One region of the Lysinibacillus sp. Ag94 genome, then DNA from elsewhere that is predicted to be linked to it. Evidence: predicted binding sites of a transcription regulator. Region 1 holds the regulator's gene; the other holds the start of a gene.
The links. Region 1 encodes CtsR, which represses protease genes until heat stress. Its sites were predicted from a motif close to ATGGTCAATAAAGGTCAAACA; they were not measured.
Positions count from the first base shown of each region.

Region 2: MY533_RS02780 (ATP-dependent Clp protease ATP-binding subunit) is a predicted target of CtsR. The motif match lies at 2,651-2,671, and genes of this name have one in related genera.

Region 1 covers NZ_CP096780.1:4,521,724-4,532,348, forward strand. Annotated here, with positions in the region: gene MY533_RS21500 (ATP-dependent Clp protease ATP-binding subunit) at 1-609, opposite strand, end outside; gene MY533_RS21505 (protein-arginine kinase McsB) at 599-1,708, opposite strand; gene MY533_RS21510 (UvrB/UvrC motif-containing protein) at 1,705-2,253, opposite strand; gene MY533_RS21515 (CtsR family transcriptional regulator) at 2,267-2,737, opposite strand; gene MY533_RS21520 (DUF4870 domain-containing protein) at 3,111-3,416, opposite strand; gene MY533_RS21525 (class I SAM-dependent methyltransferase) at 3,537-4,223, shown strand; gene corA (magnesium/cobalt transporter CorA) at 4,273-5,232, shown strand; gene MY533_RS21535 (hypothetical protein) at 5,339-5,548, opposite strand; gene MY533_RS22250 (globin-coupled sensor protein) at 5,843-7,153, shown strand; gene MY533_RS21550 (acyl-CoA thioesterase) at 7,201-7,680, opposite strand; gene MY533_RS21555 (aldehyde dehydrogenase family protein) at 7,750-9,177, opposite strand; gene MY533_RS21560 (DUF4003 family protein) at 9,221-10,183, opposite strand; gene MY533_RS21565 (DUF779 domain-containing protein) at 10,416-10,625, opposite strand, start outside.
Region 2 covers NZ_CP096780.1:635,767-646,391, forward strand. Annotated here, with positions in the region: gene MY533_RS02765 (prolyl oligopeptidase family serine peptidase) at 1-731, shown strand, start outside; gene MY533_RS02770 (metal-sulfur cluster assembly factor) at 785-1,093, shown strand; gene MY533_RS02775 (Crp/Fnr family transcriptional regulator) at 1,785-2,462, opposite strand; gene MY533_RS02780 (ATP-dependent Clp protease ATP-binding subunit) at 2,736-4,862, shown strand; gene MY533_RS02785 (YjzD family protein) at 4,911-5,105, opposite strand; gene MY533_RS02790 (beta-ketoacyl-ACP synthase III) at 6,321-7,259, shown strand; gene fabF (beta-ketoacyl-ACP synthase II) at 7,291-8,532, shown strand; gene trpS (tryptophan--tRNA ligase) at 9,354-10,343, opposite strand.

The DNA.
Region 1 (10,625 bases):
ATTTTTTGTACGACGTGATAGAACCTCAATAACACGTGTAATTTCCTTGCTTCGACCAATGACTGGATCTAAAGTGCCTTCACGAGCAATTTGCGTTAAATCACGCGCAAGGCTATCTAATGTTGGTGTATTGGCAGCCTGTGCAGCTTGTTGACCAGATTGAGCATTATCGTTATTACCTAATAACAATAGCACTTGCTGACGAGCCTTATTCAATCCGACACCAGCATTATTTAATACACGGGCCGCTATACCTTCACCCTCACGAATAAGCGCTAATAGTAAATGCTCTGTGCCGATATAGGAATGACCTAATTTACGTGATTCATCGACTGATAGTTCTATTACCTTTTTAGCACGAGGTGTGTAGTGGACAATTGGGCCAACATCTTCTTTACCTTTCCCTACAAGCTCTTCAATACCTGATTCAATCATTTGGGGACTAATATCAATGGCTTCTAATGCTTTTGCAGCAATACCGCCACCTTCACGGATAAGCCCTAATAGAATATGCTCTGTTCCAATTGATTCGTGTTTCCAACGAATTGCCTCTTCTTGTGCAAGCTGTAATACTTTTTGCGCGCGTTGTGTAAAACGATTAAACATCAAATGAATCCTCTCCTTTTCTCCGAATAATAGGCTTACTCATATTTTCTCGAGATAGTGCCTCACGAAGCATTTCCGCTCGTACGCGATCTCGCTCAGTAGGTGGCAAAACGTCACCTGCGTAATTCTGTAAAAATCCAGGTTGCATACTAACAACACATTCGTTTAATTTAGTCGCTTTAATACCTTCAATTAACCGTAAATCTACTCCTAAACGAACATTGGAAAGACAGGTAGCAGCCTCCTCACTCGTTAAAATTCGAGCATGTGTTAATGTCCCTAAAGCACGGTATACACGATCTTCTAAGGCAAGCTCTGCTTTTTCCATTAACTTACCTCTTGCATGTCGTTCTTTTTGAATTATTTTTTCAGCGACACTTTGGATATCGGCTAAAATATCATCCTCTGTTTTCCCTAGTGTAATCTGATTTGACACTTGGTAAACATTCCCTATATTTTCACTACCCTCCCCATATATTCCTCTTACCGTCATTCCTAATCGTGTCATCGCATTAATGATTTGATTCATCTGACCCGTAAGAGTAAGGGCAGGCAGGTGCATCATGACAGATGCTCGTAAACCAGTACCAATATTTGTTGGACAACTTGTTAAATAACCAAATGTATCTCGAAATGCGTAAGGCAAAGCTTTCTCTAAGGTACGATCAATTTTATTGGCTTGCTCGTATGCCTTTTGAAGTTGAAAGCTCGCCGTCATACATTGAATGCGTAAATGGTCTTCTTCGTTCACCATAATGCTAGTTGATTCGTCATCAGATAAGAGCATGGAGCCAACTCGCTCTTTTTTTGCAAGCTGAGGACTAATCAAGTGCTTTTCCACAAGTATTTGACGCTGTAAAGACGTTAAGTCTTTAATAGCAAAATATGAATAATTTTCTCGAAGTTCTGTACTATCCTTGATTGCATGTGTAACTGCGTGTTCCACCTGTAATGCTTCATCCTCTGTAAAGGCTAATGGAAAACGATAACCATCTAAATTTCGAGCAAGGCGAATGCGTGTACTAATGACAATATCTGAATAATCGTCCTCTACACTCATCCATATCGGTGTAGCACGCTCTAAAAATGACTCAATCATCACGACACATCACCACCTTCAAATTGTAGCTGCTTCTCAAGTTCCTTCGCTTCATCACGAAGCTTTGCGGCCTCTTCAAATTGTTCTTCATCTACAGCAATCTTCATACGTTTACGAATATCTTCAATTTGCTTTTTGATGACATAGACATTGTTTTGGGCACCGGGCATTTTTCCTATATGTTGAGGACCAGCCTGTATACGGTTAAAGAGCTTCGGTAAGTGTTCACCAAAAGTGTCATAGCAGCTAGGGCATCCAAACTTACCTTCTTTTAAAAATTGTTTATACGTAAATCCACATTGTGGGCATGTTTGCGGTTGTGGTGGTGCCTGCTGTTTTTCACCCACTTGTTGTTGCTGCCATGTAGGGGAGCCAAACCAATTGGATAATAACTGCTGAATAGATATTGGCTCTTGCTTAAATTCAGCATGAAATGGATGGAACTGCGAGGCACAGACGTCACAATAATGATGCTCTACTTTTTGACCATTTTGAATTTGTGTTACGGTAACTGTCGCATTACGCTGCTTACAATGTTCGCATATCATTCCCATCACCTCTTTATTTGTGCTGTTCATATTTAATCGTTGTTAGCATCGCTCGTAAAATTCTTGCTCGAATAATATCCCGTAACGGGAGTTGCAAATCGAGAGTTGAGCGATCAACTGCTGCTAACATTAATTTCGCTTCTCGCTTAGAAATTACCTGCTCATCAATTAGTCGATACACTAAATCTTCTGCCATTGTTTGCGATGCCCCACCTTCTATTTGCGAGAGGACATCATCAATCAGATCAATTTGTGAATTCGCGCGGACACGTAAAATTCGAATGTATCCACCACCACCACGTTTGCTTTCAACAAGATAACCTCGCTCGACAGTAAATCTAGTATTGATTACATAATTTATTTGTGAGGGCACACATTGAAATTTATCTGCGATTTCACTACGTTTTATTTCAATATGCCCTTCTCCACCTAATTCAAGCACTTGCTTTAAGTAGCCTTCTATGATGTCTGATATATTACGCATTTTAGGAATACACCTCGCTTACTTCACTGACTTTGACTATCTTTGACTTTCTTTGAGTATATTATACAAAACGCTTGAAAATAATTGCAATTATTTCGCACTTAGAAAAAATTAATTATGCCTATGCCAGGAATAATTGCGTCCGGAATCGGCTTTGGTGTTAGGCGAGCAGGATGTTTTTTGCCCGGAAGCGTAGCGTCAGCAGCTTGATGCAGGTCAGTTAGCCGTTATCGTATGGAAGCGATGATTTTCAACTTATTTCTGCAGATGTTTGGACAACCGCTGAAATAAGTTTCTTAGTTATAAGATGCCCTTTTCAGCTATAGAAAAAACGCAAGCATATGCAACTAGCATATACTTGCGTCTATAAAAATTATACCCATCGACCAACTATTGGATAACGCCAATGCTCATCAGATAGAGCCTTCACAATACCGATAATTGGTGCAATAAAATACATGATACCAAAAACAATTAAGAACGGTATACCAATGATTAGGAAGCTTAAAATCCCCGAAATTGTCATCAATACCCCCATCACAACTTGGAACAATAAGGCCTGCACGGAAATACTTTTTACCTCTTCATCTGAGCTAATTAAGAAAAATATAATCGGTACTAACCATGGCGCAAAAAACGCACTTGCGTGTATGATTACCTTAGACCATTTAGTTTCCATTTATATCAATCCTTCCATTTAATTTTTTATTTTATGTACTACTATTTACGGATCTATTTCTTAAATAGTTTCAAATATAAATTGGATTTTAAAATTTTTTTGAAAGGCATGTGATAACTGATGGAATTTAATAACAAACTTGCAAACGAATACGAAAAAGGTATTCGTCGCACGCTCCCTAGCTATGATGCAATGCTACGTTTGACACAAACCTTTTACCAATCTGCGTTACATGAAACAGCTGAATTTTTAGTAGTTGGCTCCGGAAGCGGCAATGAGATTTTACAGCTTGCTGAGAAAAGTCCTCATTGGTCATTTGTTGGTATAGATCCGTCAGAAGCGATGCTACAAATCGCTGGTGAACGTTTAAAATCTCTACCTAATAATATTTCTTTATATCAAGGAACTATACTGGATACTCAGTTACCTGCAGTGAAGTTTGATGCAGCAAGCTGTGTATTAGTGCTTCACTTTATACAAGATGATCAGGAGAAGCTTGCAACATTACAAGAAATAGCGAATAATTTAAAGCCTGGTGCTCCCTTTGTCCTCGTCTCAAAATATGGGCAGCAAGGTTCCTTAGAAACTGAGCTACAATTTGATTTATGGCGTGCTTATTGGCTACAGCATACAAAGCTAACACCATCGGAAGTAGCAGAAATGGAGAAATCGATACGTTCTCTTTCATTTATGCGTGAAGAGGACATTTTAGCACTATTACAGCAGGCAGGTTTTACAAAACCATCTAGATTCTTTGCGACTACTTTATTTGGTGGTTGGATATGTTATAAAGAAAGTTTGTTGTGAAGATATATACACCTGTTAAGCTATAATTAACAGAATTGAGGTGAATGCTGTGATACGTACAATTGGCATTACAAAAGACCAAAAGCTTATAAAGAATTTTCCGCTTGAAGATATACACAAAAACGAATTTGAATGGTACTGGGTCGATTTTAATTGTCCGACCGATGAGGAAGAACTACTGTTAGATACATTTTTCCATTTTCACCCACTCGCTATAGAAGATTGTTTAATGCGTTTACAGCGGCCAAAGCTCGATTTTTATGATGATTTCCACTTCTTTGTTATCCAAAGAGTTAACGAAGAATTAACAGCTGAAGAAGTAAACATTTTTGTTTCTAATAAATTTATTGTTACATTTCATAAAAATTCAGCACCGGAGATAGATCGTGTACAAATGATGTTGGAAAAACAGCCAAAGAATTGGGAACGTGGCACAATCTATTTAACATACCAGGTAATCGATAAAATCGTTGATAACTATTTCCCGCTTGTCTATAAGATTGAGGATCATTTAAATGCACTAGAAGATGAGCTTACCTATCAAAGTAACCTTAACGCTATGAAAATTGTGTTTGAATTCCGTAGTGATTTGCTTGATCTACGTCGCACCATATTACCAATGCGTGATCTATTATATCGTATCCTTAACTCTTACCGATTTTCACTAAATAAATCAGAACGAGCTTATTTCGGAGATATTTACGATCATCTGCTTAAACTCACCGAAATGATTGAATCCAACCGTGAGCTCACTGCAGATATGCGTGATAGCTATATGGCGATGAGCTCTAGTCGTATGAATGGCATCATGATGACCTTAACAATTGTTTCAACAATCTTTATTCCGCTAACATTCATTGCCGGTGTTTATGGCATGAATTTCGAATATATGCCAGAGCTACACGGGAGATTTAGCTACTTTATCGTACTCGGAATTATGATTTTTATCGCTTTATTTATGCTGGCAGTCTTTAAGCTTAAAGGCTGGTTCAAATTATTTAAACCTTAATTCCTTCGGGACCATCGTCATTGATGACGAGAAGTACCCGCGCAAAGCGTTTACTCGCACAACATACTAAAGGCACCTGAGATTTTTCTAAGGTGCCTTTCCACTGTCAGTAAGGACCACGATCATCAATTTTATGTTCGCCTTGCTGTGGAAATAAAAAGTAAGCGAGTACCCCAGATACTATTGTTGCACAGATAGTAATTAATAGTTGCTCTAAGTCTGGTACTTCAGCATAGTAGTTTCTTAACATGTAAACCGAGCCAATCGCTACAATTACCATAACCGGAATAACAAATTTGAAACGCTTCTTTTCCATGTAATACCTCCTCAAAACTATTGTTACGTTCAATCTAAACAGTTCGTATTTTACAGGTTTCCTATTTTAAATTCAATTTACCTATTACCTTTTTAATAGTCTATTTCATGACTTTTAATCGACAGTCGTCTATAATGCCTATAAAAAATAAAGAAATACACTAAAATTTTAACCAAATTCACGACAAAAAATAGTAGAATAGACTAAATACCATATATTCCGAAAAATTAACAAACTAAGCAATTCGATTTTTATATACTACTATGCATTTATAAAGAATGGAGCAAACAGACAATGAGTTGGTTTACAAAAAAGAACGATTCTAGCTACTCAATTACATTAGCACCTGAAAATTATAAAAACAATGTACAATTGGATGTATCAAACTATCCAAAACTTCAAAAACAGTTGCAACTATTAGATTTAACAATTGAGGATTTAGCCATCATTAAACAACTACAGCCTTTAGCTAAAGATTTAGTTCCTGAAATGGTGGATAAATTTTATGCAGCTATTAGTTTAAGCCAAGATTTGTTAGATATTATAAACAGAACGTCACAAATCGAACGTTTAAAAGTTACTTTACATAAGCACTTGAGTGATATTTTCGAAAGTCATATTAACAACGCTTATATTGATGAACGGAAGGCAATCGCTGAAACCCATGTTCGAATTGGTCTACAATCAAAGTGGTATATCGCCTCATTTCAGTCATTAACAACAACATTTACACGCTTTACAAATGAGTTGGATTTATCGAAACATGATGCCATACGTGCTATCAATGCCTTCTGCAAAATCATTAACTTCGAGCAGCAGCTTGTAATCGAAGCCTATGAAAAAGAAGAGGAACGCATTCGAGCAGCAGCTGATGATACAAAACACGCACTTGTTACTACCATTCAAAAAACAGCAGAGGAGCTCAATGGGATTAGTGAAGAAACAGCAGCCTCTTTATTAGTCATTTCTTCTCAAACGGACGATATCGCAGTAGCGACTAAACAAGGCTTATCCTTCGTTGCTGATACACAAGAAAAATCCAGACGCGGACAGCAGCAGCTACAAGATCAAAATGATTTAATACAAGTTATTTTGCAAAGTGTAAACAGTCTTGAAGTTACGATGAACCAATTACGCACATCTTCTCAAAAAATATCAGAGATTGTAGGGCTAGTTACGGGAATTGCCGATCAAACCAACTTATTAGCATTGAATGCTTCTATCGAGGCAGCCCGTGCAGGTGAGCATGGTAAAGGTTTTGCTGTTGTAGCAGAGGAAGTTCGTAAGCTTGCAGAAGAGACAAAAAATGCGGTACAAAATGTTTCTCATCTCATTAGAGAAACAGAAAGTAATATTACAACAATGTCTAATTCAGTTATTAACGTGGATCAAAAGATTCAACATAGCGTAGATACACAAAACAGTTTATCTAAATCATTTAATGATATCGCCGATGCTGTTGCTGGAATTCAACAGCAGTATGTAAATACATCCAGAGATATTTCAACAATTTCTAACTTGATTACTGAACTGTCACAAGGAGCTACACTAGTTTCTTCTTCCTCCGATTCACTGATTAATGTGGTAAATGAGTTAAAAATGTAAGCACAAAAAGGGAAACTGACAGTATACGTCAATTTCCCTTTTCACTTTTAATGCGGTAATTCCCGTTTTTGCTTACGATGTTCTCGTCTTGCAGGGCCTGTTTCAAACAGACGTTTTTCTGCATCTGTTTCAGGATAAATTGCAGGAACTGGCTTAGGTTTACCATCATCATCTACTGCAACCATCGTTACAAAGGATTCCGTCGTTAATTTTTCCTCACGAGTTTCAATGTTTCGTGAAATAACCCGAACGTAAACTTCCATTGAAGAACGTCCAGTTGACGAAACAATACTTTCGATTTCTAAAATATCCCCTACATGTGCTGCCGATAAAAAATCAACTGAATCAATAGAGGCTGTAACTACATGCCCTTTCGCATGCTTCATTGCCGTAATTGCAGCAATTTCATCAATATAAGCTAACACTCTTCCACCAAAAATGGAGTTGTGATTATTTGTATCTGGCGGTAATACGAGACGCGTTTGAACAGTACGTGACTGACCCATCGGTATTGCGTTGTTTGTCATAGCTCTTGCAACTTCCCTTCATGAAATGTTTCTTTCGTCATCGTATCGTAGAAAAAGAGTTGATGCAAATTAGAACGATTTTTTCATCGTTATAAATTTCATATCTGTCATTTCCTCAATTGCCCACTTAATACCTTCGCGCCCGTAGCCACTCATTTTTACGCCACCGTATGGCATATTATCGACCCTAAATGTCGGAATATCATTAATAATAACAGCACCTGCTTGTATTTCATCTGCTGCACGTAATGCATCAGGTAACACATTCGTATAAATGCCAGCATTTAAACCAAGTTCCGACTCATTCACTAGTCGAATAGCGTCGTCTAATGTTTCATATGAAACAATTGAGACGATTGGCGCGAATGTTTCCTGACAAACAACTTTCATATCCGACGTCACATTCGTCATAACAGTTGGCGTTAAAGTACGTTCCGTAAATGTTCCGCCTGTTGCAACTATCGCACCTTGTGACTTTGCTTCGTCAATCCATTGACGAATACGTTCAACTTCTTTTGGATTGATCATTGCACTAACATCCGTATTTGTATCTAGTGGATCACCTACCACTAATTTTTCTGTCCCCGCTACAAATGCCTTTGTAAATTCATCAATAATAGATGCGTGTACATAAATACGTTGTAAAGAGATACAAACTTGTCCAGCAAAATTAAAAGCACCACCGACACAACGCGAAATAATTTTATCAATTGGTGTCGATGGCTCGACAATTACTGCAGCATTGGAGCCAAGCTCTAAAGTGACTTTACGCAAGCCTACTTTTTCTTTAATGCCCAAACCAACCTTACCACTACCCGTGAATGTCACCTTTTTCACAAGTGGGTGGGTCACTAGTGTATCACTTAGCTCCCCTCCGCTACCTGTCATAATTTGAAGCGCACCATTAGGTAGACCCGCTTGCTGGAAAATTTCCGCCATTACGATAGAGCTTAATGGCGTTTGCGTCGCTGGCTTTAAGACTACCGTATTTCCCACTGCAAAAGCAGGACCTAATTTATGTGCCACTAAATTGAATGGAAAATTAAATGGTGTTATGGCTGAAATTACACCTATAGGCTCTCGTTTTGTCCAGCCGATACGATCTCCTGCCCCTGGTGCAGCATCCATCGGTACCGTTTCACCGTTTGCTTGCTTAGCACCCTCCGCAGCAAATTGATAAGTTGCTATTGTACGTTCTATTTCAGTTAAACCTGCCGATATTGGCTTACCTGCCTCTAGGGCTAAAATTTCAGCTAATTCCTCTTTGCGCTGGCGCATTATGTTAACCACTTTATATAATATTTCGGCACGTTCGTAGGCTGTTGTCTTTTTAAACGTTTGGAATGCCTTATGTGCACCTTCTATTGCTTGCTCAACGTCAGAAATTGATGCCTTAGCTACCTTTGCAATAACCTCACCACTATAGGGCGATCTTAGCTCATATGTTTCCTTTGCGTTCCGCCATTGGCCATTCATCCAAAGCTTTGTTTCCTTCATCCTTCAAATGCACCTCCAAAAAATCAAGTTCTTCTTTATTTTATCACGAAGAACTTGATGCTACAGCAGCTGCACTCATTGCCGCGAACATCGCTGCTTGCTGCGCTTGAATTAATAATTCAATAGATGACATGATCGTCATTGATAAGGATTGTTGCACCTGCGCCATATCATAAATTGCAATTTGTATGGCCATAAATAACACAAATTCACGATGCCATTTTAAAAGTTTCATATCTTTTAACTCATTATATACATCAACAATCTGTTGAAGCTGTACTTGATTCACTTCAAGGATTGCTAAAAAACCAAGTAAAGGATAGTGCATCGTCTTGACCTTTACATCCTGATTCTTTAGTGTGTCACGGATCGTCACAACATTTGGCACTAGATTATTATCATATTGGGCTGATAAGAAAGTCAGTAATTGCGATAGCCATTGAAGCTCATTACCCGCATTAAAATTATACGTACGTAATTCTTTATAATAACGATTCATTGTTTCCGCACGTAGCTCCGCATCATCAGAGGGGCTACTTAACAATACTGCATAAGGAATATCATCGTATGACGTTAAAAACTTGTGATGTTTACGGATTGCATCAAATAATGCACGTGCCGCCTGTGCATGTGCACGCTTCTCACTTTCCTCTTCAGTTAAAAACTGTGCTCCAATAAAACTAAAGTTCCCACTTCTAAATTTCGCTTCCTTCATTATATTCACGTTGTTCAGTAAATTTTTTACGGCTTGTTGTGGATCTTCTTGCTCTAATAAATTTGCAGCAATACTATAACCTACCGTTGTTCTTAACGGAGATGTCCATGAAGTTTGCTTTTTCATTTCTTGTAATACTTCTTTATATTTAACAGAATCAAAAGGTTTTCCAGATGCCACATATTTGCTAGCTATGGCTAACACAATTTTACGATCCACTGTCCGGCCAACAGCCTTCGAGACATCCTCCACCATATTTGTAAACTGATTTTCAATCATAACGAAATCCATGTTTAACACGCTCCTTTTCCATATTTACGTAATTAAACAAAAAAGGATTCATTCATTTTGGCTCATCATCATAACGTTGGATTGGTTTCATTCCTGCTAACGAAGCGACAGTAGCACATGATTTTTTGTGTGAAAGCCTCCTATCAAGTAGCCATATAACCTCACATAAACTTTCCAAATAAATCAACATAAAAAACAGCGGCAATACTGTTTGCCGCTGTCACTAAAGTCTTTAAATTAAACCTAATTCCTTTAACTCCTCTGTTGAAAAGGCTCTTGATCTTGTTAAGAATCGTTTCCCTTCAACGCCTTCAAGTGAAAACATACCACCTCTACCATCGACAACGTCTAAGATTATTTGTGTATGCTTCCAGTAGTCGTATTGATTTTTATGCATATAGAAGGGAGCACCACCAATCTCTCCTAGGCAAACATCTTGATC
Region 2 (10,625 bases), 750 kb from region 1:
CTTTATTACATATACATACGGAAAGTATGAATGAAGAAACCCCGGTAGTGATTTTTTTACATGGCTTTATGAGTGCAAAAGAACATAACTTACATTATGCATACCAATTAGTAGGCAGGGGGGTGCGTGTCCTATTACCAGATGCAAAATTACATGGCGACCGTAGTGAAGGTCTATCTGAGATGAAAATGAGCTTACATTTTTGGGATATCGTTTTAAATTCTATTCATGAAGTTGAACAATTATATAATGAATTAAAGAATAAAAAATTATTACTGAATGATAAAATTGGCGTTGCTGGTACATCGATGGGTGGAATTGTAACATCAGGCTGTTTAAAGCGTTATGACTGGATTAATACAGCAGCAGTATGTATGGGTGCGCCAGGGTTTCTTAAATTAGCGGAGTATCAATTACAGCAATTCGCTAAAAGCGGTGTAAAATTGCCAATGTCCGAAGAAGAAGTACAACAAACGAATGAGCTTCTTGCTAAATATGATGTCAGCCTAACACCAGAAAAATTCGCAGGAAGACCTGTGTTATTTTGGCATGGGGAATTAGATAAAACCGTTCCTTTTAATGAAACGTATAATTTTTATTTATCTTTACGCAAATACTATGAACAAAATCCAGAAGACTTAAAATTCTTAGCAAATAAAAGAGCGGGCCATGCTGTGTCTCGAGATGGCATGTTAGCAGCAACTGAATGGCTTGCGCAGCATTTGGCATAATAAGATGCATCTGCTATGATTAAGTTAACACTGTGACGGAAGGAGAAATACAGATGGATCAAGATATGAAAGACAGCCTGTTAGGTGCATTAGAAAATGTAATTGACCCTGAGCTTGGTATTGATATCGTCAACTTAGGTTTAGTATATGATGTAGAGTTAGATGAAGAAGGTGTAGCAACTGTTACAATGACATTAACTTCTATGGGTTGCCCGCTAGGACCTGTTATTGTTGATCAAGTGAATACAGCTTTAGGTGAGCTTCCAGAGGTAAAAAGTACAAATGTCAACATTGTATGGAATCCACCTTGGTCAAAAGATAAAATGTCACGCTATGCAAAAATGGCATTAGGTGTACGCTAAGTCCACTATAAAGCAGATAAAAAATCCCCGCTTGCAACAGTAAGCGGGGATTTTTGCATCAAAAAACTATTGTGCTAATCAAATTAAGGTGTCATATAAAAATAGGGCTCCTTGGCAAAACGAGGGGTTGATTTCCGTTCCGGCTAGGCGCTTTGTAGCTGACGCTTCGCTTTCGCTACAGAAAACATTTGTAGCTGACGCTTCGCTTTCGCACAGAGAAAAGCTTCCTGGTGGCGTCCGGTGAGCCGCTTCACTCGCTTTGTGATCTGATCCCTGAGGAGTCGCCCAGTCTGCACTCCAATCAACTGAATCACATGATGTACGTTTTAACAAAATAACACCCAACTTTTTAGTTTTATCGGAACACTTTTAGGAATTATCGCCCAACTTTTAAATTTTATCGATAAACTTTCACGTTTTATCACCCAACTTTTCATTTTTATCGACATCCACCTTCCAAAGAGCAAATACACAACTTTAACAAAAAGGTTTCGTCTGCCGAAAACGAAGTGTCAGCGGCAACAATATCTACGCTATCGCTGATTTCCGTTCCAGGCTACTCGACGCTCGCCCACAGGAAAGCGAGTAGCCTGGAACGGAAATCTCCCTCATAATATACACAACGATTTCCTTGACTATTATAAAAAATCCCCGCTTACAACTCATAAGCGGGGATTTTGCGTATAACGATTTAATCAATACGACATATTTGTAACGGACAATTCTCACAGGCAATTTCATCCTTTAAAAATTGTAAATCGTGAATGGTAATATAACCTTTTTCGAAGGATATAATATTTCGCTTCTTTAAGTCATTAAGCATGCGATTAATCATTTCGCGACTCGTCGCACATAAATTAGCGATTTCTGTATTTGTTAATGGGAGGTCAATATAAATAGTGTCATTTTCTAAAGGCTTACCATAAGTATTTGAAAGGCGGATGAGTGTTGAAAATAAAGCGCCCTTTTTACCATTTAAAACTAAATCGCGCAAACGACTTTGATGTTTTAAATTTTCTGTTTGCAACCACTTCATATATTCCACCATTAAATTAGGTTGTTCTACTAGTAAAAGTTCCAATGATTCACGGCTTAGTACATATAAACTAGAGGGTTCTAAAACTTTAGCAGTCATAGAATTATACGTAAGTTTACAAAATAATGAGCCTTCTCCAATAATACTATCTGGACCACAAATACGAATGGTTAATTCCTTCCCATTCTCTGTTTCCTGGCTAATCGAGATAGCTCCTGTTTTTATATAATAAATTTCTTGCGCACGTTCGCCCTCTAAAAAAATTTTACTATCCTTATTTACTTTAATAAAAACACCGTGCTTTTGAAAAAGATCATGAAATTTTTCTTGCATTATAACCATATTTCCAACACATCGCTTTCTTTTTGTAAAAGATGTCTAATTATTACAAAAGGATGGTGAACAATTTCGATACTAAATCTAAGAAACATACTTTTATTATAACGTAATTTTCCAGTTATAAGGGAAGAAATTTTAGGGCTAATTCTTTGCGGAGGTTTGTCGTGTGTTGTAAAATAAAGTTAGTCAAAAAAGGTCAAACATTTTTTTGTGAAACAGAATGGCAAACGAGATTCCGCTTAACATTATTGAAAGGGAGTGCTAAATATGCAATTTCAACAAACAGATGACAAAAAACCATTAGAACAATTTGGACGTAATTTAATAGATGAAGTAAAAAACGGTAAAATGGATCCGGTAATCGGACGTGATGAAGAAATTCGGAATGTCATTCGTATATTAACACGCAAAACGAAAAATAACCCTGTTTTAATAGGTGAGCCGGGGGTTGGTAAAACAGCAATTGTAGAAGGGTTAGCCCAACGTATCGTAAAGGGTGATGTGCCTGAGGGGTTAAAGGATTGCATACTGTATGAGTTAGATATGAGTGCTTTGATAGCAGGTGCTAGTTACCGTGGACAATTTGAAGAGCGCTTAAAAGGTGTTTTAAAAGAGGTAAAAGACTCCGAGGGGCGCATTATTTTATTTATCGATGAAATTCATACAATTGTTGGTGCAGGTAAAACAGATGGTGCGATGGACGCTGGGAATATGCTGAAGCCAATGCTTGCACGAGGTGAGCTACATTGTATCGGGGCTACAACATTAGATGAATACCGTATGTATATTGAAAAGGATCCTGCTTTAGAGCGTCGTTTTCAACAAGTGCTTGTACGTGAGCCATCTATTGAAGATACCGTTTCTATATTACGAGGCTTGAAAGAGCGCTTTGAGTTACATCATGCAGTACGTATTCATGACCGTGCGATTGTAGCGGCAGCAGAGCTTTCAAATCGTTATATTACAGAGCGTTTCCTGCCAGATAAGGCCATCGATTTAATCGATGAAGCATGTGCGATGATTCGAACAGAAATAGATTCCATGCCACAGGAGTTGGATGCAGTAACGCGCCGTATTATGCAGCTCGAAATTGAGGAGCAAGCGTTACGTAAAGAAAAGGACGAGGCAAGTAAAAAACGTCTAGAGCAACTTAGTGAGGAATTAACAAAGCTGAAAGAATCCTCAGAGGGCATGCGTAAACAATGGGAAACAGAAAAAGAAGCGTTACACGGCATTCAGAAAAAACGTGAAAAACTTGATAAATACCGTCGTGACTTAGATGAAGCAGAAAGTAAATATGATTTAAATAAAGCTGCCGAACTACGTCATGGTAAAATTCCTACACTTGAAAAGGAAATTCAAGAGATGGAAAAACAATTAGAGAATGGTACGGAATCACGTATTTTACGTGAAGAGGTAACAGCTGATGAAATCGCATCTATCGTTTCACGCTGGACGGGGATACCGGTGACGAAATTAGTAGAAGGTGAGCGTGAAAAATTATTACGCTTAAAAGATACATTGCATGAGCGTGTAGTCGGACAAGATAATGCTGTACAGCTTGTTACAGAAGCGGTGTGGCGTGCTAGAGCTGGTATTAAAGACCCGCATCGACCAATTGGTAGCTTTTTATTCTTAGGGCCAACAGGTGTTGGTAAAACGGAGCTTGCGAAGGCACTAGCGGCACAGCTGTTTGATTCTGAAGATCATTTTATTCGCATTGATATGAGTGAATATATGGAAAAACATAGTGTATCACGTCTTGTAGGGGCACCTCCAGGCTATATTGGCTATGAAGAGGGTGGTCAATTAACAGAAGCTGTTCGCCGAAATCCATATTCAGTAGTGTTATTAGATGAAATTGAAAAAGCACACCCTGATGTTGCAAATATTTTACTGCAAATATTAGATGATGGACGCATTACGGATAGCCAAGGTCGTATGGTCAACTTTACGAACACAGTGATCATTTTAACTTCTAACATTGGCTCAAGCTATTTAATGGAAGCGAAGGAAGACGATGTTGCAGTTGAGGATTTAGTGATGGCTGCACTGCGTCAACACTTTAAACCAGAGCTGTTAAATCGTATGGATGATATTATTATGTTCCATGCATTATCAGATGAACACTTTACTGCGATTGCTTGGAAATATGTCGAACAGCTTGTCAAACGAGTGGCTGAGCAAGACATTACTTTACAAGTAGAACAACATGTAATTGACTGGGTTGTAGAACAAGGAGCAGATGCTCAGTTTGGCGCTAGACCACTAAAACGCTTTGTGCAACGCTATATTGAAACTGCGGTTGCAAAAGAATTGCTTCGAGGTGAAGTATTACCAGGTGAAACATTGCACATTAGAATGCATGATGGTCAGTGCATAGTTGAAAAATAACAAAAAAACCTGTTCCGCATTGAGCGAAACAGGTTTTTTCTAGTTGAATTAATGATTGTCTGCAGCTTCTGGAGTTGACTCGTTTGGAATAACTGCTCCGATGATGAAAACAAGAATTGTAAATACAACTGATGTGACAACAGCAGTTTGGAAATCAAAATCAACACCAAGTACAGAACTTACTACGTAGTTTAACATTGAAACTAGTAGGAATGACCATATGAATGTTACGATATATTGCATTAATTTCACCTCAACCGAACTTTTTTATATCATTATCATATCATAACATAAATCGAAAAAAAAAAAACCTTTTCTGTGAAACATGGCGAATTTGTCACAACGATAATTCTAATTTGTACTTTCATGCAATTTCATTGGTATCGGCGAAATTCGAAGACGTTGTAAATGCTGATGCTAGAGAGAGTCCGTGTTGTTTGAATGTGGAAAAATAATCGATTGGTTCATGCCTACTTTCGATTTCCAATTTCACCACGAAGTGTATCTTTTCTTTGATTCTACATTAATGGCAGGTAATAATTATTATCATTGTTTTAATGCGTGAAGAAGTTATAGAGAAAAGTATTAGGAAAAATTAACGTGGTTCATACTCGCTGCCATTTTATTTTATGGTGAGCGTATGGTTATCTTTTATTCAAACTAATGTTGAGTTTTAAGGTATCTCATAGCGAATTGGGTCATCTGTGCATTGGTCATTTTTGATTTGAAACTTTTTTACATATCATTCGTATTATAACTAGACAATTCGAATTGATAGAACTGAAAAAAGGGAGAAATAAAATTTTGAACCATTGAATGAAACAATTACTTTTTGTGATTTACTTCATTACCATAGCGGATGCGTATTACTCAACGTTGTTTATTGAACCGAAAGCACCACCGCAACACCAGACCATTAAAGCGTCAGCCATTACGTTCATACAACTACGGTAGCAAACCTAATAAAAAGAAATGTACAACACGTCGTTTGAAACCTTCTGTACGGCAACACACCAAGCAATTTCTTCAGAGCATAAAATGTTCCAAAGAGAAGATGATCCTTAACGACCTATTAGAGCATAGATTGGACATACGCAGATTCATGCGAGAGCCACCTTTCATCTTTTTACGCTATCGACTTTTACGTTGTTGATAATTCATCTATTAACAAGGCTAAAGCTGCAGATTTATTGCAGCTTTTTTTTCATTAACCGCCATTTTTATATTTTTTCAGCAGTTTCACTTATTCCTAAAAGTAATGCTTTTTCTTGCATGATTTCCGGTGCGGATGGGTGATTCCTTAGGATTTATCGGATGCCCCAAGTCGGAACGTAAATCAACCCCACGTTAGTAATAAGGAACGTTAAATTTAATTCATCTTGCACCAATACTTCATTATGAGTTATAATTATGACCAGTTACTAATAATTGATAGTAAGAAAGCAGAGGGGTTGCTAAATGAACGCTGGTATTATAGGAATTGGCAAATACGTTCCGGAGAAGGTCGTTACAAATTTTGATTTAGAAAAAATGATGGACACTTCAGATGAATGGATTCGAACTCGTACAGGGATTGAAGAACGCCGTTTTGCTGCAGATGACCAAGAAACTTCAGATTTAGCAGTAGCTGCTGCAAAAGAGGCTATTGCAAAAGCAGGTATTACACCAGAGGAAATAGGCTTAATACTTGTAGCAACAGTAACACAAGATCAAAATTTTCCAAGTGTAGCATGTATGGTTCAGGAGCAAATTGGAGCAGTTAATGCGGCTGCGATGGACCAAGCGGCTGCTTGTTCAGGATTTATATATAGTTTAGTCACAGCAAAGCAATTTGTAGAATCAAATGCTTATAAATATGTCTTAGTAGTAGGTGTTGAAAAACTATCGAAAGTACTTGATTGGGAAGACCGAAATACCGCTGTGTTATTCGGTGACGGTGCAAGTGCAGCAGTCGTTGGTTCAGTATCAGAAGGTAGAGGTATTTTATCATTTGAGCTTGGTGCAGACGGTACAGGTGGAAAGAATTTGTACTTAACACAGCAGGACACAATCGCTATGAATGGCCGTGAAGTATTTAAGTTTGCAGTTCGTCAAATGGGTGAATCTGCAGTAAACGTATTAGAAAAAGCAGGTTTAACAAAAGAAGACGTAGATTTTTTAGTGCCGCATCAGGCGAATATTCGAATTATGGAATCTGCTCGTGAGCGTCTAGAACTACCACCGGAAAAAATGTCGAAAACGATTCATAAATATGGGAATACGTCGGCAGCGTCTATTGGTATTTCCTTGGTAGATGAGCTTGAGGCAGGTAAAATTAAAGATGATGATTTATTAGTACTTGTTGGATTTGGCGGTGGCTTAACATGGGGTGCCGTTACAATTAGATGGGGAAAATAAAAAACGAAAAATGCTTGAGGGGAGTAAGACAATGAGTAAACGACGAGTAGTAATTACAGGAATTGGCGCAGTTACACCACTAGGGAATAGCATCGAAGAAACATGGACTAACATTAAAGCAGGAAAATCTGGCATTGGCGAGTTAACACGTTTAAATAAAGATCTTTTCGCAGCGAAAATTGCCGCTGAAGTGAAAGACTTCAATATTGAAAAGTATATTGAACGTAAAGAAGCTCGTAAAATGGATCGTTTTACACAGTATGCCTTAGCAGCGTCTATCATGGCGATGGAAGATGCACAATTAACAATCGATGAAGAACTAGCACCACGAGCAGGTGTCTGGATTGGCTCAGGAATCGGTGGTATGGAAACATACGAACAGCAATTTTTAACATTCCAAGAGCGCGGAGCAAGACGTGTAAGTCCATTCTTTATTCCAATGATGATTCCAGATATGGCTTCAGGTCAAGTGTCGATACATTTGGGGGCAAAGGGCATTAATTCTTGTTCAGTAACTGCTTGTGCTTCAGGTACAAACTCCATTGGGGATGCTTTTAAAGTAATTGAGCGTGGCGATGCAGATGTTATGATTTCTGGTGGTGCAGAGTCGCCAATCGTGACGATGGCAGTAGCAGGCTTCTGCGCAAATACTGCATTATCTTTAAATACAGATCCAGAAACAGCTTGCCGTCCATTCGATAAGAATCGCGATGGTTTCATCATCGGTGAAGGTGCGGGTATTGTTATTTTGGAAGAGTATGAGCACGCAAAAGCACGCGGTGCAAAAATCTACGCAGAAGTTCTTGGCTATGGTGCTACAGGAGATGCACATCATATTACCGCTCCAGCTCCAGAAGGAGAAGGTGCTTCTCGTGCAATGATGCAAGCTTTAACTGATGGCGGCGTAGAAGCTTCACAAGTAGACTATATTAACGCACATGGAACAAGTACACCATATAACGATTTATTTGAAACACAGGCAGTAAAAACAGTCTTTGGTGAACATGCCTATAATCTTGCAATGAGTTCTACAAAATCAATGACAGGTCACTTATTAGGTGCAGCTGGTGGTGTTGAAGCTATTTTCACAGCGCTCGCACTTAAAGAAGGCATTTTACCACCGACAATTAATTTAACAGAGCCAGATCCAGATTGTGATTTAGATTATGTACCGAATGAAGCTCGAAAAGCAGAGATTAAATATGCTATGAGTAACTCACTTGGGTTTGGTGGACACAACGCTAGTCTACTATTCAAAAAAATCGAGGAATAATAAAGTAAAACTTTAATCAGTGGGGTTTCATCTCCCACTGATTTTTATAATTCACCATTCGGGCTTTTACAGGCAGTTAATTAAGGTGTCATCATATTAAATAAAGTTAAGGCTTTTCCGCAAAACGAGGGGTTGATTTCCGTTCCGACTGGGCGCTTTCCTGGGGGCGTCCGATGAGCCGCTTCACTCGCGGTGCTCGCTCCAGGGTCTCGGGCCAACACGATGTTGGTCACGAAGGCGTTATCACAGGATGTGATGCTTTTAGCCTTCGTTCCTCTATCGCTGATCCCCAAGGAGTCGCCCAGTCTCCACTCCAATCAACCGCTCTGCAGCAAAACGTCTTTATATGCGGAAAAATAGTGGCAGTAACAACAGATGTACAGTCGCTTCACTGCTATAAGTCTATTCTGTTTGATTAGTCTTTCAACAACATAAAAAAACGTCAGCCTAATTTACATGGCTGACGTCTTTTTTTATAGTTTTGTGAATAGATGATAATTAAGAAGAAATAGAAAGGATGCCCTTATCTTGTTCCGACTCTTTTTATTTTTAATGAGCTACGGCTTATTGATTCTCTCAGTAGGGAATCTCATTTTGTATTTGAATTATCGGACGCTCGGCTATTCCTGGCTAGTAGTTTTTAAGTTCATGGCACAAACATCAGCATTTTATATGGCCATTGGATCAGCCGTTGTGTTATGCGCTGTTGTGCTTGATCTTGGTTATGATAAAACGATAAATGAAAAAGATAAGATGTAACTCTTACGTTACTCTCTTTTTGGCCAAGCTCTTACAATCATCTTTATGATAAAGTCTTCTTGTTAGCGACGTGTACGACCAAGGCCCATAGCTTCTTCCATGCGTTTTAATGTAGCACTTGCAATTGCATTTGCCTTTTCAGCACCTGCATCTAAAATAATATCTAATTCTGAGGATTCTACCAAATTATAGAACTTCTCTTGAATTGGCGTTAGGTGATCAATAACCGTTGCTGCCACACCTTGTTTGAAACCACCATAGCCAACGCCTTCGTATTTTTTTACAAGATCGTCAATAGATACGCCTGAAATCGCAGATTCGATTGTTAGTAAATTAGAAACACCAGGTTTATTTTCCACATCAAATGCCACAAAACCATCAGAGTCAGTAACAGCCGACTTAATTTTTTTCTCAATATCTTTCGCTGAATCTAAAAGCTTAATTGTCGCTTTTGTATTTGGATCAGATTTACTCATTTTTTTAGTTGGTTCTTGTAGTGATTTGATACGAGCCCCTGCTTTTGGTAATTGAATTTCAGGAATCGTTAAAACGTCACCAAAACGTTTGTTAAAGCGCTCTGCTAGATCACGAGTAAGCTCTATATGCTGCTTTTGATCATCGCCGACAGGGACAATGTTTGTATTGTACAAAAGGATGTCTGCTGCCATTAATGGTGGATATGTGAGTAGAGCGGCAGATACGCTTTCCTTACCGTGGGATTTATCCTTGAACTGTGTCATACGTTCAAGCTCTCCAATCGATGCGACACATTGTAGCATCCAGCCTGCCTGTGCATGTGCTGGCACTTCTGATTGAATAAATAATGTAGATTTTTTAGGGTCGATGCCAGTAGCGATATACGTAGCTGCTAGGTTGCGAATATTTTGACGTAATTCCTTTGGATCTTGTGCCACTGTTATTGCATGCTGATCGACGATACAATAAACAGCATCACCTTCATCTTGTAATGCAGGGAATTGCTTAAACGCACCTAAATAATTCCCTAGAGTTACAATACCTGTTGGCTGTACGCCTGAAAAAATAGTTGTCATTGTCATTTCCTCCTTGAATTTAAGTCCCTTATTTTTACATAAACGACAAAATGAAGAGTCGTCACCAAAAACGTGTGGTTGATTTCCGTTCCGACTGGGCGCTTTGTAGCTGACGCTTCGCTTTCGCACAGAGCAAAGCTTCCTGGGGGCGTCCGATGAGCCGCTTCACTCGCGCTGCTCGCTCCAGGGTCTCATCTGTGACGCTAATCCCCAAGGAGTCGCCCAGTCTCCACTACAATCAACTTTTCGTAATAGACGTTTTAATAAAAGTCATTCACAATT